2 regions of the Salipiger bermudensis genome follow, and region 1 is predicted to be linked to the other one. Evidence: riboswitches for the same ligand, from Rfam matches in the RefSeq annotation. Region 1 holds a riboswitch; the other holds the start of a gene.
The links. A riboswitch is a leader RNA that binds a small molecule or an ion and turns the genes downstream of it on or off. The one in region 1 is predicted to bind cobalamin.
Positions count from the first base shown of each region.

Region 1 (7,760 bases):
CGCGGCGCAGGTTGCGCATCGCTTCGACCGCATCAAGAACAAAGGGCGTGCCACAGATCCAGTTCTGCCCGTCGGGGATCTCGTGCAGGGTGCCGGTGGACCGCAGCACCGGGTGCTGCAGCAGCGCTGTGGCCTGCGCCGGGCTGTCATAGGGCTGGCCCACGAGGATCATGTCGGGCTGCGCGAGCACCAGTTCCTCGAGCGGCAGCCGGCCGCCATAGGGCAGGCCGCGCGCCTCGGAGATGTTCGCCATCCCGGCAGCGGCAAGGATCTCGCCGGTGAGCGACTGGACCCCGGCGGTCTCGTTGAAGGGCAGGTAGTAGGCCACGACCGGGCGTGTCTCGGGGGCATCGCTCAGCTCGGCGAGGCGGGCGTCGAAGTTTGAGAGCAGGGCGTCGGCCTCGGTCTCGCGCCCGAGCAGGGTGCCCATGCGCAGGATGTTGTCGCGCACATCCTCGAGGGAGTTGGCTGGGTTGAAGCGTTCGACGCGGTAGCCGAGCTGGTCGAGCATGTCGGTGGCGGCGCGGGCGGTGAAGTTGCCGGCGAGCACGAGATCGGGCTCGAGCAGGGCGATCTCCTCGGCATGGGCGTGATTGGCGGGCAGGGCACCGGCCTCGCGCGCCATCGCCGAACTGCGCGGGTCATGCGCGAGCGGCGAGACCGAGATCAGCTGGCCGGGCGCCGCGAGCAGCAGCGCGAGCTGGTCGGTGCAGACGTTGAGAGAGACGACGCGGGCCGGGCCCGCGTCGTCGGCCGCCGCCGCGCCTGCCATGAGGAGCAGGGCGGCGGCGAGCGTGGTGGGCCTAGAAGCGCGCACGGATCCCCGCGTAGTAGGCGCGGCCCGTGGTCTGGTAGTCCGGCACGATCTGGTAATCCTCGTCAAAGAGGTTCTCGATGCGGACGTAGCCCTCGAAGCCGTTGCCGAAATCGTAGCTCGCCTGCGCGTTGACCACGGTGTGATCGTCGCTTTCGTCCTGAACCGTCACGCCCCAGGTTTCGGCATAGTCGGCCTTGTGCACAACGCTGAGGCCTGCGCGCAGCTGGTCGGTGATGTCGGCATCGAGGCGCATGGCGAGATCGTAGCGCGGCACGCGTGCCAGCGGATCATCGTTGTCGTCGCGCGCATCGGTGTAGGTGTAGCTGCCCGAGAGCGTGAAGCGGTCGCCGAGCGGCACGCTCCCGGCAAGCTCGAGGCCCTTCGACACGGAGGTGCCGGAGACCTGGGCGTAGCCTGTCCCCTCGTATTGGATCAGGTCGTCGATCTCGGTGTAGAACCAGGTCGCGCCCAGCGTGGCGCCATTGGCAAAGGCATAGTCCGCGCCGATCTCGCCACCACGGCTGGTTTCCGGCTCGAGGCCGTCATTGCCGTAGGACGGGCTGTAGAGCTCGTAGAGCGACGGGGCGCGATAGCCCTTGGCGAGGGCGCCGCGCAGGGTCAGCGCCTCGGTGGCGCGCCAGGACACGGTTGCGCGACCGCTCCATTCGCCGCCGAACTCGGAGTGATCGTCGTGGCGCACGGTGACCACGGCATCGACATCCGGCGTGAAGGCCCAGGCAAGCTCGGCATAGGCGCCGGTGTTGTCGATCGACTCGCTGTTTTCCGCGGTGCCGACGCGCGAGAAGAAGGCATCATAGACCGGAGCGCTGAAATCGGCCTCTTCGAGGCTGTGTTCGGCGCCGAAGCTCAGGCTGCGGCCGGCGGCGAATTCCCATGTGCCGCTATAGGTCCACTTGTCGCGGGTCGAGCCGAAGCTGTCACTCCAGCCGGCGGCGTCGGTATCACGGTCGATCTGGTAGCGCGAGTAGGCCAGCTCGTGCGCCACGGCACCGGTCTGCAGCTGGGCATAGGCGCGCAGGCCATAGCTCTCGGTGTCGGTCGTGCCGCTCTCGGGGGCGGTCCAGTCGTTGGAGTCGTAGTCGCCCTCGGCGTCGAAGCGGAAGCCCGAAAGGCCGACGCGCAGATCCGGTGTCGCCTGGAAATAGCTGTCGAAGGCCAGCTGGGTCGCCGCAAAACCGTCATCCTCGTCGTAGCCGTCGGCCTCGACCGCCGAGAACCCGTCGGTCACGAAGCGCGTGGCGCTGAACGCGACACCGGCACGCTCGGTCGCGGCGCCATAGCTGAGGGCCGCGCTCTTGGTGTTGTAGGTGCCGGCCTCGGCGCCCACCTTCGTGGTCTGGCCGGGCTCTTCCGGCGCACGCGCGAGGTCGATCGCGACGATCCCCGCGACCGCATCGGCACCGTAGAGCGCCGACTGAGCACCTTTGAGCACCTCGACGCGGCTCACGCCGCCGGGAAGGATGTTGCCGAAGTTGAAGCTGCTCTGCGTCGACGAACTGTCGGTCACCTCGATGCCGTTGATATAGACCGGCGCATAATAGGAGGGCAGGCCGCGGATGCTGACGGCACTGCTGGTGCCGGGGCCGCCATTGGTAACGACGTTGACGCCGGGCAGCGTGTCGAGCGTATCGGCCAGCGTGGTCTCGGGGCTGTCGTCCAGATCGCGCTCGGTGAGGACCGACACCGAGGTGCCGGTGCGGCCGAGCTCGAACGGCGTGCTGTTGGCATAGAGCGTCAGCGTCGGGAGTTGGTAATACTCGGCATCCTGCGCGAGCAGGGGCGTGGTGCTCAGAGCGAGCACCGAGGCGGAGGTGAGGACATGCTTCATCCCTGTCCATCCTTTCCATGTCGGCCCTTCAGGCAGAAGGGCGGCTGTCGTGGTGTTCGCGGAAAGAGAGGACGGAGTCCGGATCCCGTGAACGGTGCGGATGTCACCACGAACGGAAAGACCGTACCCCGAAGCGCAGCCCCGCGCATGGGGAGGGTGATCACCTTGGCAGGTCTCCTGACTTGCGGGTCATCGCGCGACGCGGGCCTTCCCGGGCGTTTCGCCCAGTGGCATATGCCGGTCGCACTCACCGCTCACAGTTGCGGGGGCAGTCGCGGGTTTGCACCGCGTTCCCTATTCTCCGGACAAGGCCCGGAACCGAGGCCCGCTCCGCTTAATGCGGCGCGTCGCACCACACAAGTGCTTCCTTGGTGCCAGCCGCCGGGCGCGTGGATTCGGGGCCGCATGGGAATGGATGGCACCGCGCATGGGATTGCATGGAACTGATTTGGGAAATACTGCCCCCGCGTGGGTCAGAGCGCGCATCACGGCCGGATTTTCAGGTGATTCATCGGGTCTGGTGCGCCCGAATCTGGGTTTATCTCAGGACGCCTAAATTCTTGTGTTTAGCAACAAAACATTTTTGGGATTTTGCGGCCCGTGACATCTTCACGACAGCGTGACTATATATAGTTGTGTGCAGGTTCCCGCTTACCACATGTTTGTGAGATTTTGTCGAATAGGCCTCTACATGTTGTTTTCCACAGGGGGTGTGGACAAGAACTTGTGCCTTCTCCCGAAATTCCCCGTTGCCTCCCATGAATTCCCATGACATACCTTTAACCACGATGAGGGACGGGACAGAGGGCAAAAAACAAAGCCCCGGCAAACACCCACAATAATAAAAGAGCAGGTTCATACAGGCACCCGCCCTCATCGAAACACAGAGATCCGGCGCGCGAGCGAGCAGACATCCCCCCAGGTGGCGCGCGCAGCTGGACCAGCCCGCACAGCGGGTCAAGGCGGCGGGTTGATCGGTGGCAGCAGATCAACCCGCCGTATTTCGTTTCAAGGGGCGTGAGTAGGGACAGTGGGCCGCAGGCTGAGGTTCAGAGGCGAAAGTCGGCACAAGGTCGACAGCAAGGGCAGGGTGTCCATCCCGGCCTCTTTTCGCCGTGTGCTTGAAGCCGGTGATCCCGACTGGACCGAAGGTCTGAGCCCCAATTTCGTGATCGTCTACGGCGACCAGCGCCGCAAGTATCTCGAATGCTTCACCATCCAGGAAATCGAGGCCATCGAGGACCGCATCAGCAACATGAAGCGTGGCTCGCGCAAGCGGCGCCTGCTCGAGCGGCTGATCTCGGGCCAGTCGGTCACGTCGAGCGTTGACGACACAGGTCGGATCGTGATTCCTGTCAAGCTGCGCGACAAGATTGCGCTCGAGAACGAAGCGCAGTTCATCGGCACAGTCGACACCTTCCAGATCTGGGAGCCCGCGGCCTACGAGGCCGATCTCGAGGAGACCGAGGACGAACTGGCCGATTTTGACGGCGACCCGCTGGAACTGCTCGATGAAGACGATGAGGACGAGGAGATCTGAGATGGCACCTGCGGCGGATCAAGATAACGGCGCGCCGCATGTCCCGGTTCTCCTGCGGCCGCTTCTGAAGGCCGTGGCGCCGGTCAGCGGCACCTGGGTCGACGGCACCTTCGGGGCAGGGGGCTACGCCCGCGGTCTGCTCGAGGCCGGGGCCGACAAGGTGATCGGCATCGACCGCGATCCGCTGGCACACCAGATGGCGCAGGGCTGGATCGGCGACTATGGCGACCGGCTCGAGCTGGTCAAGGGCAATTTCGCCGACATGGACAAGGTCATCAGCGGCGCCGACGGGGTGGTGTTGGACCTTGGTGTGTCGTCGATGCAGCTCGATATCGCCGAACGCGGGTTCTCGTTCATGAAGGACGGTCCGCTCGACATGCGCATGGAGCAGTCGGGCGAGAGCGCCGCCGACCTGGTCAAGCGGCTCGACGAGACGGCGCTGGCCGACGTTCTCTATACCTATGGCGAAGAGCGCGCCTCGCGCCGCATCGCGCGGGCCATCGTGAAGGCCCGCGACCAGGAGCCGATCGAGACAACCGCGCGGCTGTCTTCGATCGTCGAGGCCTGCTTGCCGCGTCCGAAGCCCGGCCAGTCGCATCCGGCCACCCGCAGCTTCCAGGCGCTGCGCATCGCGGTGAACGACGAGTATGGCGCGCTCTGGCGCGGGCTGATGGCGGCCGAGCGGGCGCTGAAGCCCGGCGGCTGGCTCTGCGTCGTCACCTTCCATTCCGTCGAGGACCGCATGGTCAAGCGCTTCTTTCAGGCGCGCACCGGCCGCCTCGACACAGTCAGCCGCCACGCCCCGGTCACCGAGACCGAGGCGCCGCGCTTCGAACTCCTCACCCGCAAGGCCGTCGGCCCGGATGACGAGGAACTCGCCGCCAATCCGCGCGCCCGCTCGGCCCGGCTGCGGATCGGCAAACGCACCGACGCCGCGCCCGGCGAGATCGGCGCGGACAAGCTCAACATGCCTCAGCTCAAGGGGAAACGCTGATGCGGACGCTGCTCTACGTGACCACGTTCCTCGGCCTGATCGGCCTCGCCTTCTGGGCCTATCGCGAGAATTACGAGACCCAGGCAGCGCTCGACAATGTCGAGCGCCTGCACCGTGACATTGCCGACGCACGCGCGAGGCTGGCGATCCTCAAGGCGGAATGGGCCTATCTCAACCGCCCCGACCGGCTGCGGGACCTGGCCGAAATCAACTTCCCTCGGCTCGAGTTGCTGCCGATGCGGCCGGACCAGTTCGGCCGTGTCGATCAGGTCTCCTACCCGGTGACCCAGCCGCTGGTGGTGATGGAGCCGATCGACGTCTCGAGCGCGGGGGCAACGCAATGACCCGCACGCCGCTCCGCCCGCTCGCCCGCATTCTCGAGGCCCGCCAGAAGGGCGAGAACCCCGACGCCATCGAACGCGAGAACCTGCGAATCCGCCACGAGCAGATGCGCGACAAGGCGCGGGTCCGGGCCGAGGGCCGCCTGCTGGTGATGAGCGTGATGTTCCTCGTGGCCTTTGCCGTGGTCGGCGCCCGCATGGGCATGCTTGCCGCCTCCGAGCCGGCCGAGCCGCGCGCCCATGCCAGCGGCGCCTCGATCATCGCCAGCCGCGCCGACATCACCGACCGGCACGGCCGCATCCTCGCGACCAACATGGAGACCCACTCGCTCTACGCCCACCCGCAGCAGATGATCGAACCGCTGCGCGCCGCCAAGGAGCTGAAGGCGATCTTCCCGGATCTCGAAGAAGAGCGCCTGGTGAAGGATTTCACCGACCCCAAGCGCAAGTTCCTTTGGGTGAAGAAGAAGATCAGCCCCGAGCAGATGCAGGCCGTGCACGATATCGGCGAGCCGGGCCTGCTGTTCGGCCCGCGCGAGATGCGTCTCTACCCCAACGGCGCGCTGGCCTCGCACGTCATGGGCGGCGCCAGCTTCGGCCGCGAGGGCGTGGCCTCGGCAGAGGTGATCGGCACCGCCGGCATCGAGAAGTTCTTCGACGCCGAACTGCGCGACCCGGCTCGTGGCGGGGCACCGCTGGAGCTGTCCATCGACCTATCCGTGCAGGCCGCGAGCGAGCGCGTGCTCGACGCCGGGATGCGGCTGCTCAACGCCAAGGGCGCCGCTTCGGTGCTGATGGACGTCCATACCGGCGAGGTGATCTCGATCGCGTCGCTGCCGGATTTCGACCCCAACGACCGCCCGCGCCCGCCGACCTCGGGCAGCCCTTCGGACAGCCCGCTGTTCAACCGCGCTGTGCAGGGGGTCTACGAGCTGGGGTCGACCTTCAAGATCTTCGCGGCGGCACAGGCGATGGAGCTGGGCCTCGTGCGGCCCGACACCATCATCGACACCCGCCCGCCGTTCAAGGTCGGCGGCCACCGCATCGGCGAGTTCGAGGGCCACAACTACGGCGAGATCCCGGTCGAGGAGATCATCATCAAGTCCTCGAACCGCGGCACCGGCAAGATGGCGCTGGCCATCGGCATCGACCGCCAGCAGGACTTCCTCAAGAAGCTGGGCTTCTTCGAGCCGACACCGCTCGAGATCGTCGAGGCGGCGGGCGGCAAGCCGCTGCTGCCGGCGCGCTGGACCGATCTGTCCTCGGTGACGATCTCCTATGGCCACGGCCTGTCGTCCTCGCCGCTGCACCTCGCGGCGGCCTATTCGGCCATCGCCAATGGCGGCACGCTGGTGAAGCCCACGCTGCTCAAGCAGCAGGGCGCACAGTTCGGCGACCGGGTGATGTCGCCGCAGGTGGCGGCGGCCTCGCGCGACATGCTGCGCAAGGTGGTGAGCACCGGCACGGCGAGCTTCGGCGAGGTGCCGGGCTATCACGTGGGCGGCAAGACCGGCACCGCCGACAAGCCGCGCGAGCAGGGCGGCGGCTATTACAAGGACAAGGTCATCGCCACCTTCGCCGCGATGTTCCCGGCGCATGATCCGAAATACGTGCTCATCGTGACGCTGGACGAGCCGGTGGAAACCTCGGGCTCGAAGCCGCGCCGCACCGCCGGCTGGACCGCCGTTCCGGTGGCCGCCGAGATGATCGGCAGGATCGCGCCGCTTCTGGGCTTGCGTCCGGATTACGATATGGGAGAAGTGGCAGAGGTCACGCTGGTCCGGCAGTGACGCCGCCACGGGCTCCCGCCGGATCCGGACCTCTCTCAACCACCAAACGCTTCGGGGGCAGATATGAGCGGTGAGGAAAAGAGCCTGTCGGATCTCGGCCTGACGGCCCGCGGCGGCCGCGACGCCCGGGTCACGGGCATTTCGGTCGACAGCCGCGCGGTGATGCCGGGCCATCTCTTTGCGGCGATGCCGGGCACCAAGGTGCATGGCGCAACCTTCATCGACACTGCGCTGGCGCAGGGCGCCGTGGCGGTGCTGACCGATGCCGAGGGGGCGCGCCTCGCAGAGGCGGCACTGGCCGAGAGCGACGTGGCGCTGGTGATCGCCGCCGAGCCGCGCGCGGCGTTGGCCTATGCCTGCGCGCTGTTCTTCGGCGCGCAGCCGGCGACGATGGTCGCGGTGACGGGCACCAACGGCAAGACCAGCGTG
Region 1 covers NZ_JAEKJV010000021.1:45,107-52,866, reverse strand. Annotated here, with positions in the region: gene JF542_RS21570 (ABC transporter substrate-binding protein) at 1-817, opposite strand, end outside; gene JF542_RS21565 (TonB-dependent receptor plug domain-containing protein) at 804-2,666, opposite strand; cobalamin riboswitch at 2,817-3,004, opposite strand; gene mraZ (division/cell wall cluster transcriptional repressor MraZ) at 3,697-4,206, shown strand; gene rsmH (16S rRNA (cytosine(1402)-N(4))-methyltransferase RsmH) at 4,208-5,200, shown strand; gene ftsL (cell division protein FtsL) at 5,200-5,544, shown strand; gene JF542_RS21545 (peptidoglycan D,D-transpeptidase FtsI family protein) at 5,541-7,331, shown strand; gene JF542_RS21540 (UDP-N-acetylmuramoyl-L-alanyl-D-glutamate--2,6-diaminopimelate ligase) at 7,395-7,760, shown strand, end outside.

Region 2 (7,760 bases), on a different contig from region 1:
CATCTCTGGCATATCCGACAAATACAACATACGTGTTGTATATTGCATTTACTACAAGAATGGCATATCCTGAAGCTCCTACACGGATGGCATAAGGGTGTCCCATGGATGCGACCACATTCCGCGACGCGACATCGCTTGGTCACGCGATCCGCCGCCTCCGCAAGGCGAAGGGCTGGTCGCAGGCGGATCTGGCGCGCCTTGCCGGCACCGATGCGCGGCAGGTCTCGCGGATCGAAACCGCCGCGCATGAGCCGAAACTGAGCCTCCTGCTGGCGGTCGTCGCCGCGCTGGAACTCGACCTCGCTCTCCTGCCACGGCAAGGCGCCTCACCCGAGACCGCCCGCCCCCGGCCCGAAGACATCTTCTGATGGGTCGCAAGCCTCTGACCCGCACGCTCGACGTCCATGTCAACGGGCGGCTGGCCGGCTACTATCGCTACCGCCCCTCTGCCGGCGCGAGCTTCCAATACGCCGAAGACTGGCTGGGCTGGGCGTATGCCTTCCCGATCTCGCGCCGCCTTCCGCTTGGGCCGGACATACGCGCGGGCGATGAGGTGGACGCGGTGTTCGAAAACCTGCTCCCCGATGGCGCCGACCTGAGGAAGAAGATCGCGGAGCGCACCGAGGCGCGCAGCGACCGGCCCCACGACCTTCTGGCCGCGATCGGACAGGATTGCGTTGGCGCGATGCAGTTCCTGCCGCATGGCGCGACCCCGCCCGACCCGTTCCGGATCGACGGCGAGGCTCAATCCGAGGCGGAGATCGCAGACACGCTCAGGTCGCTGAGCACCACCCCGCTGGGCATCGACCCCGGCGCGCCGTTTCGGATCTCGCTGGCGGGGGCACAGGAAAAGACCGCCTATCTGCGCAAGGACGGCGCCTGGATGCGCCCGCTCGGATCGACCCCGACGACGCATATCTTCAAGCGCCCCATGGGCATCGTGGGCGGCGGGCTCGACATGAGCGGAAGCGTCGAGAACGAGTATTTCTGCCTCCTGCTCGCCCGCGAGATGGGACTGCCGGCGAACCAGGCCGAGATCCACCAGTTCGAGGACCAGATCGCCCTGGTCGTCGAGCGCTTCGACCGGCGGCCAAGACGGGCCGGCGGCCTCGTGCGGGTGCCGCAGGAGGATTTCCTGCAGGCGATGGGCCGATTCTCGGCCGAGAAGTACCAGCAGCATGGCGGGCCATCGATGGCAGAGTGCTTCGCGCTGCTGCAGCAGTCCGACACCCCGATCGACGATCAGGCGGCCTTCCTGAAAGCGCAGATCTTCAACTGGATGATCGCGGCGATCGACGGGCATGCCAAGAACTACTCGATCTTCCTCGAGGGCGACGGCTTTCGCATGACGCCGCTTTACGACATCATGAGCGCCGCCCCTGAACGGCTGCGCGCAGGGTTCCGGCACAAGGATCTCCAGCTGGCCATGTCGGTCGGCAAGCGCGGCCACTATCGTCTCGACAAGATCCTGCCACGGCACTTCGACGAAACCGCACATCGCGCCGGTGTGCCGGTTGAGGCGCGGCATCGCGCCGTCCGCGATCTCCTGGCCGCCGCGCCCGGTGCGCTGCATCGCGCGCTCGAGCTGCTGCCCGACAGCGTGCCCACGGACACCGCCAGCCAGATCGTCGAGTATGCCACCGATCGGCTCAGGCTGCTCGAGGCTTTTGCCGAAACGATGACGTGACAACGGATCGGGCACCGCGCGACGGTGGCGCCCGATCCGTTCCGAGGACTGGCGGCTGCGGCCTCAGCGACAAGCGGGCTGAACCAACCTCCCTGTCTCTTGCGCCTCGACCGACAGGCTGGCCCCTCCTCCCTCGCTCGGAAAGTGGCGTGGTCGGGGTCAAGATGTGCGCGTCGCTCGCCAGCATCGCTGCCGGGCCTTGGCCCGCCGGCCCGGGCCGGGTATCCCGATCCCGGAAACACTCTGGAGACCCGACGTGAGCGCGCAAGGCACCGACAGCAGGCACCCGGCATTCGCATCAGATTCCTACGACGAGATGGCCTACAACCGCGTCTGGTTCAATCTTCTGCGGATCCAGCGCTGCCTTGGCCCCGACATCGCCCGCGCGCTCAAGGGCGAGGGCGTCGATGATCCGGTCTGGTACGAGATCCTGCTCGAGCTTGAGCGCGCCGGCCCGGATGGCATCGCGATGGCCACGCTCGAAGACAAGCTGTTCATGCCGCAATATTCGCTATCACGACACGCCGCCCGGCTCGAGGCGACCGGCTGGATTCGCCGCAGCCCGAGACCGGGGCCGGGGCGCGGGCAGATGCTCGCGCTGACCGAGGCCGGGCAAGGGCTGCACGAACGGCTCTGGAGGGTCTACGAGGAGGCCATTCGCGCGCGGCTCGGTCCACGGATGAGCACCGAGGAGGCCTATGCGCTGTCACGGATGCTGATCCGGCTCTATCCCTGAATGGGGCACCGCGCCCGACCTGCGGGCGCGGCGCGGTGCGGTGCCTAGAAGCGTCCGACGACGGTGAGGGAGAACGTCCGCCCCGGCTCCTTGAGCGTGGTGAAGCCGGCGTAGTCGCTGCCATAGGTGGCGCGATCCGCGTATTCCGTGTCGAACAGGTTGTCGACGGACGCGCGCACGGTGATGTTGTCGAGCTGCGGCGGCACGTACTCGGCATAGGCATTGACGACGGTGTAACCCTCGAGATCCTCGAGGCCCGAGGGCATCTCGTAATCGAGCGCGGCATCTATGCCGCCACCAACGTTCAGTCCATCTACGCCGGTCTCCTGATCGATCTCGAACGCCATGACCGTGCCGAGCGGCGCACCGAAATCAAGCTGGTCGTAGCTGTCGGACCGGTCTCCGTCGATGCGGGTGTCGCTTTTCGAAAGAGTGAAACGGGCAAATCCGCTGTCCCAGCCGTAGCTCGCGCCGATGTTGACGCCGCGGCTCTCGAAGTCGAAATTGTCGGTGCCGCCGCGGGCATTGTCGATCTGGGTGATGAAGAGCTCGCCGCCAAGCTTGAGCCTGCCGCGCTCCCAGTCGAGGCCCAGCGAGGCATTGCGGGCGCGGGACGGATCGAGCGTGCCATAGTCGAAAGGCGGCAGGAACTCCCAATAGGTGTAGTTGTCCTCGATGTCGATGCCACCAAAGACCGACGAGACACCGCCGCGCAGCGTCAGCTCATTGGTGACCGCGTAGGTCGCCGAAAGGTTGCCCGAGGCACCGGAATGGGACACCTCCTCGCCGGTGACGCCCTCGAACTCCTGCCAGTCGTAGCGCGCGCCGAAGGACAGGCCGAGCGCGTCGGTCGGCTGCAGACGGGCCTGTGCGAAAAGGCCGTGAGTGACGCTCTGTTCGGTCTGGTACTCGTCAAAGGCGGGGCTGTCGTATTCGCCGAAGCGCTCGCGCCAGTCGTAGCCCGCGTTGACCGTGCCTGTCGCGAGGTTGAAGGTGTTCATCAGCGTCGCCGACTTGGTCCAGGACAGGCCGTTGCTGTCATATGGCTCTTCGATGATGATGTCGCTCTCGGAATAGCCAAGATGCGCCGAGGGATCCCACAGCCCCGTGGCGACGGTGTTCTCGTAGCGCAGCGAATAGCTGGTGCGCGTGGTGTCGTAGGTGCGCAGGTCCGAGTCGTCGCCGCCGAAATTGGCCCGGTACTGGCGCAACGTGTCATCCCGAAGCTGCTGGCCCGAGAACTCGATGCGATGACCGCTTTCGCTCTCGTAGGCGATCTTGCCGAGCAGGCTGTCGAGATCGGCGGCGGTGCCCCCCATGGTGTCGCCATCGCCAGTGACATAGTCCTCGCCGGTGGCACGCTTGGCATAGCCCAGCACCGACAGCCCGCCGGTGCGGCCCGCAAGCGTCAGCGCGCGCTGGAAGGTCTCGCCGTTGTCGCCGTAGCTCAGGCGCACATTGCCGCCGAAGTTGCGCCCTTCGCCCAGCAGGCGCTCAGGGTCCACGGTCTCCATCACCACCGAGCCGGCCAGCGCATAGGGCCCGGCATCGGCGGGCGAGACGGTGGCATCGACACGCACCTCTTCCAGCAGGCCGGGATCGATGGCGTTCGCGGTGGCGTGATGGAAGGTGCGGTTGTTCTGCGCGGTGCCGTCGACCACGACGCCGAGATTGAGCATGTCGACGCCGTTGACAAAGATCTTCTGGGCGACGGGGATGGCCCCGCCGACACTCACCGAGGCAATACCGGAGAACAGGTCCTTCAGATCGCCGGTGCGCGCATGTTCAAGCTCGCGCCCCGACACGTACATCGACGTGGCGCGGTCCGCGGCTCCGGCAAGGCCGTCAAGCTGTTCGAAATACAACGGGTCTAGAGCGTAGTAGCCCTCAAGCTCCTGCCCCCAGCCCTGCGCCGCGAACGCCGCGCTTGCGGTGCCGGCCAGCAATACCGTTTTGGTGATGGTCGATGCCATGATCCCTGTTCCCCTCACAAATTCCCAAAGGTTGGCTGGGCAGGGCCTGGCTTGACGTTCGCTTACTCCGGGCATGGCATAACATGCAATTGCATGTTTAAGGTTTCCAAACGATGTTGCAAACTTGCCAAGACGCTTGGTGGCGGCTTCGGATGGCCACGCCCGGAGGGTGCCTCGGCCGGGCTCCGACCGGGAATGTCGGATGGTGGGCCGCCTGCACCAGCGCCGCGGCAAGCCCCGGCAGCCCGAGTGGCTGCCGCAGGTCCTTGACAGGGTCGCGGTGGCGCGTCTCGCTGCCCTGCGGCGAGACGCCGATTGACGCGTGCGGCAAAACTCTGGCATCACTGACGCATATCCGGTCCCGGTGCAGTCTCTGCCCCGGGCGCAAGAAGGGAACGCAGTGCGGCACGGGCCATTCGGTCACGGCTAATTCTGCGACTGCCCCCGCAACTGTAAGCGGCAAGCAACGGCTGATCGTGCCACTGGAGCAATCCGGGAAGGCCAGCCCGCGCGACGACCCGCAAGTCAGGAGACCTGCCGGATACGCGCCCCTGGAACGGGCGCCAAGCCGGGCGTCGGGGTGAGCGCCAGAGCGGATCCGCGTGGTGCCGGCCCTGTCCGCGCGCGAGGATCGCAAGCTCTTGTCCCGATGTCTCAAAGACAGTTGCGCCGGGTGTGGCGCAAAGGACAAGGACGACGAGCCTGATGAAGACGACCCTGATTGCCGCAGCAGCGGCGCTTGCCATCCCGGCAGCCGCGCAGGCGCATTTCCTGCTGGAATACACCACCGACACGATGATCGAGACGCCTGGCGATGTGCCGGTGAAGCTGATCTTCTGGCACCCGTTCGAGAACGGCCACGTGATGGACCTGGAGACGCCCGAAGCGTTCTTCATGATCCACAACGGCGAGAAGACAGATCTTCTCGGCACGCTCGAACCGGTCATGTTCAGCGGCGGCGAGAACGAGGGCGCGGCCTTCCGGGGCACGGTGCCGGTCAGGCGCTCGGGCGATTACGTGCTGGTGACGGTGCCGCAGCCCTATTACGAGGACTCCGAGGATCTCTATATCCAGCAGATCACCAAGGCCTTCCTGAACCGCAACGAACTGCCCACCGACTGGGACCAGCCGGTCGGCCTGCCAACCGAGATCATCCCGCTGAACAAGCCCTACAACGTCATCGCCGGGGGCACCTTCACAGGCCAGGTTGTCGCCGATGGCGCCCCGGTTGCCGGGGCAGAAATCGAGATCGAGTACATGGCGGCCGAGCCCGACATGGAGAGCATGGCATCCTCCGAGCCAACCGTCTCGCCGCTGCCGGGCGGGGCCGTGGTGGCGGTCTCGGACGCCAATGGCTACTTCACCTTCGGCGTCCCCAAGGCCGGCTACTGGGGCTTTGCCGCGCTAGGCTCGGGCCCCGAGACCGAGCACGAGGGCAAGGAACTCAGCCAGGACGCGGTGATCTGGATCCGCGCCTGGGATCTGGAGTAGGCGCGCATGCACATCGTCGACGGCGCCCTGTCGAACGCGGTGGTCCTCGGTGGCGGCATCGCCGCCGCCGGTGGCATCGCCATGGGCCTGAGATCGCTCGACATCGACCGGATCCCGACCGCGGGCGTTCTATCTGCAAGCTTCTTCGTCGCGTCGCTGATCCACGTGCCGATCGGGCCCTCCTCGGTGCATCTGATCCTCAACGGGCTGGCCGGGCTGCTGCTCGGCTGGGCCGCCTTTCCGGCGCTCTTCGTCGGCCTGTTGCTGCAGGCGGTGTTCTTCGGCTTCGGCGGGCTCACGGTCCTTGGGATCAACACCCTCAACATCGCCCTGCCAGCGGTGCTGGCGGGGCTGATTTTCGGGCGGCTGATCGGGCGCGGCACTCCCGGTCAGGGCGCGCTCTGGGGCGGCCTTGGCGGCGGCTTCGCCATCGCCGGGACAACCGCGATGGTCGCCCTGTCGCTGGCGCTGTCGGGAGACGCGTTCCTGCCCGCCGCCAAGCTCGTGTTCTTTGCCCATATTCCGGTCATGGCCATCGAGGCGCTGCTCACCGGCTTTGCCGTGCTGCTCGCCCGCAAGGTCAAACCGGAGCTCTTCACCCGGAACGCCATCGCATGAGACATCTTTTCCTGATCGCGGCGCTGCTCTGCGCGCCACTGCCCGCTCTGGCCCACAAGGTCATCGCCGGTGTGTTTCCGTCCGGTGATGCCATCGAGGGCGAGCTCGGCTTCTCGAACGGCGACATGGCCGCGGGGACCGAGGTCGTCGTGACCGGGCCGGACGGGGCCGAGCTTGGCCGCACGATCACCGACGAGGACGGCTTCTTCCTCTTCGTCCCGACCGCGCCCGTCGCTCACACCTTCCGTGCCGATCTCGGCGCCGGTCACGTGGCCGAAGTCACCATGCCGGCCGAAGAGGTGGCGGGAATCCTCGGTGCCGCCGCACCCGCCACCCCGGAGGCCGAACCGCCCGCCGCTCCTGCCCCCGACGCCGACGCCAGCATGGCCGCGCTTGCCGAGACCCAGCGGCGGGCCATCGCCGAGGCGGTGCGCAACGAGATCCGCCCGTTGCGTCGCGAGATCGCCGCCTATCGAGAGCACAACGACCTGCAGACCATCCTCGGCGGCATCGGCTATATCGTCGGGCTGTTCGGGCTGGGCTTCTACCTTGCCGCACGGCGCAGGCTCGCGGGCTGATGGCACATGCGCTCGGACATCGCGAGGCGACCCTCTCCGAGGCCGGCGACAGCGATCGGGCGGGGATCATCGGAGCACTCGATCCGCGTCTGCGCATCGTCATGGCCTGCCTTTTCGGCACCGTCACGGTGGCGCTGACCTCGCTGCCGGCGCTCTGCGCCGCGCTGGCCACGGCGCTGCTGCTACTTGCCGCGTCGCGGTTGCCACCGGTGCCCACCCTGAGGCGGATGGCAATGATGGACGGCTTCATCCTGTTCATGCTGGTGCTGCTGCCGTTCTCGGTCCCGGGCCCTCCGATCGTCACGATCTGGGGCCTCACCGCCAGCTGGGCCGGGCTCTGGCAGGCGGTCGAGATCGCCCTGACCGCCAATGCGGTGATCCTCGCCCTGATGGTTCTGGTCGGAACGCTCGAGCCGGTGACGCTGGGCCACGCGCTGCACAGGCTGCGCTGCCCCGAAACGCTGGTGCACCTGCTGATGTTCACGATCCGCTATATCGAGGTCCTGCGCGAGGAATACCTGCGCCTGCGCGGCGCGATGAAGGTGCGCGGCTTCCGCCCCGGCAGCAACTGGCACACCTATCGCAGCTTCGGCTATCTTGTCGGCATGATGCTGGTACGGGCCATCGAACGTTCCGAGCGCATCCTCGGGGCGATGAAATGCCGGGGCTTCTCG
Region 2 covers NZ_JAEKJV010000003.1:56,328-64,087, forward strand. Annotated here, with positions in the region: gene JF542_RS05115 (helix-turn-helix domain-containing protein) at 105-371, shown strand; gene JF542_RS05120 (HipA domain-containing protein) at 371-1,690, shown strand; gene JF542_RS05125 (MarR family winged helix-turn-helix transcriptional regulator) at 2,007-2,426, shown strand; gene JF542_RS05130 (TonB-dependent receptor domain-containing protein) at 2,471-4,399, opposite strand; cobalamin riboswitch at 4,739-4,955, shown strand; gene JF542_RS05135 (DUF4198 domain-containing protein) at 5,105-5,890, shown strand; gene cbiM (cobalt transporter CbiM) at 5,897-6,508, shown strand; gene JF542_RS05145 (cobalt ABC transporter permease) at 6,505-7,086, shown strand; gene cbiQ (cobalt ECF transporter T component CbiQ) at 7,086-7,760, shown strand, end outside.
Region 2: it holds a riboswitch for cobalamin, as region 1 does, so the genes downstream of both, JF542_RS05135 (DUF4198 domain-containing protein) here and JF542_RS21565 (TonB-dependent receptor plug domain-containing protein) in region 1, are expected to answer to the same signal.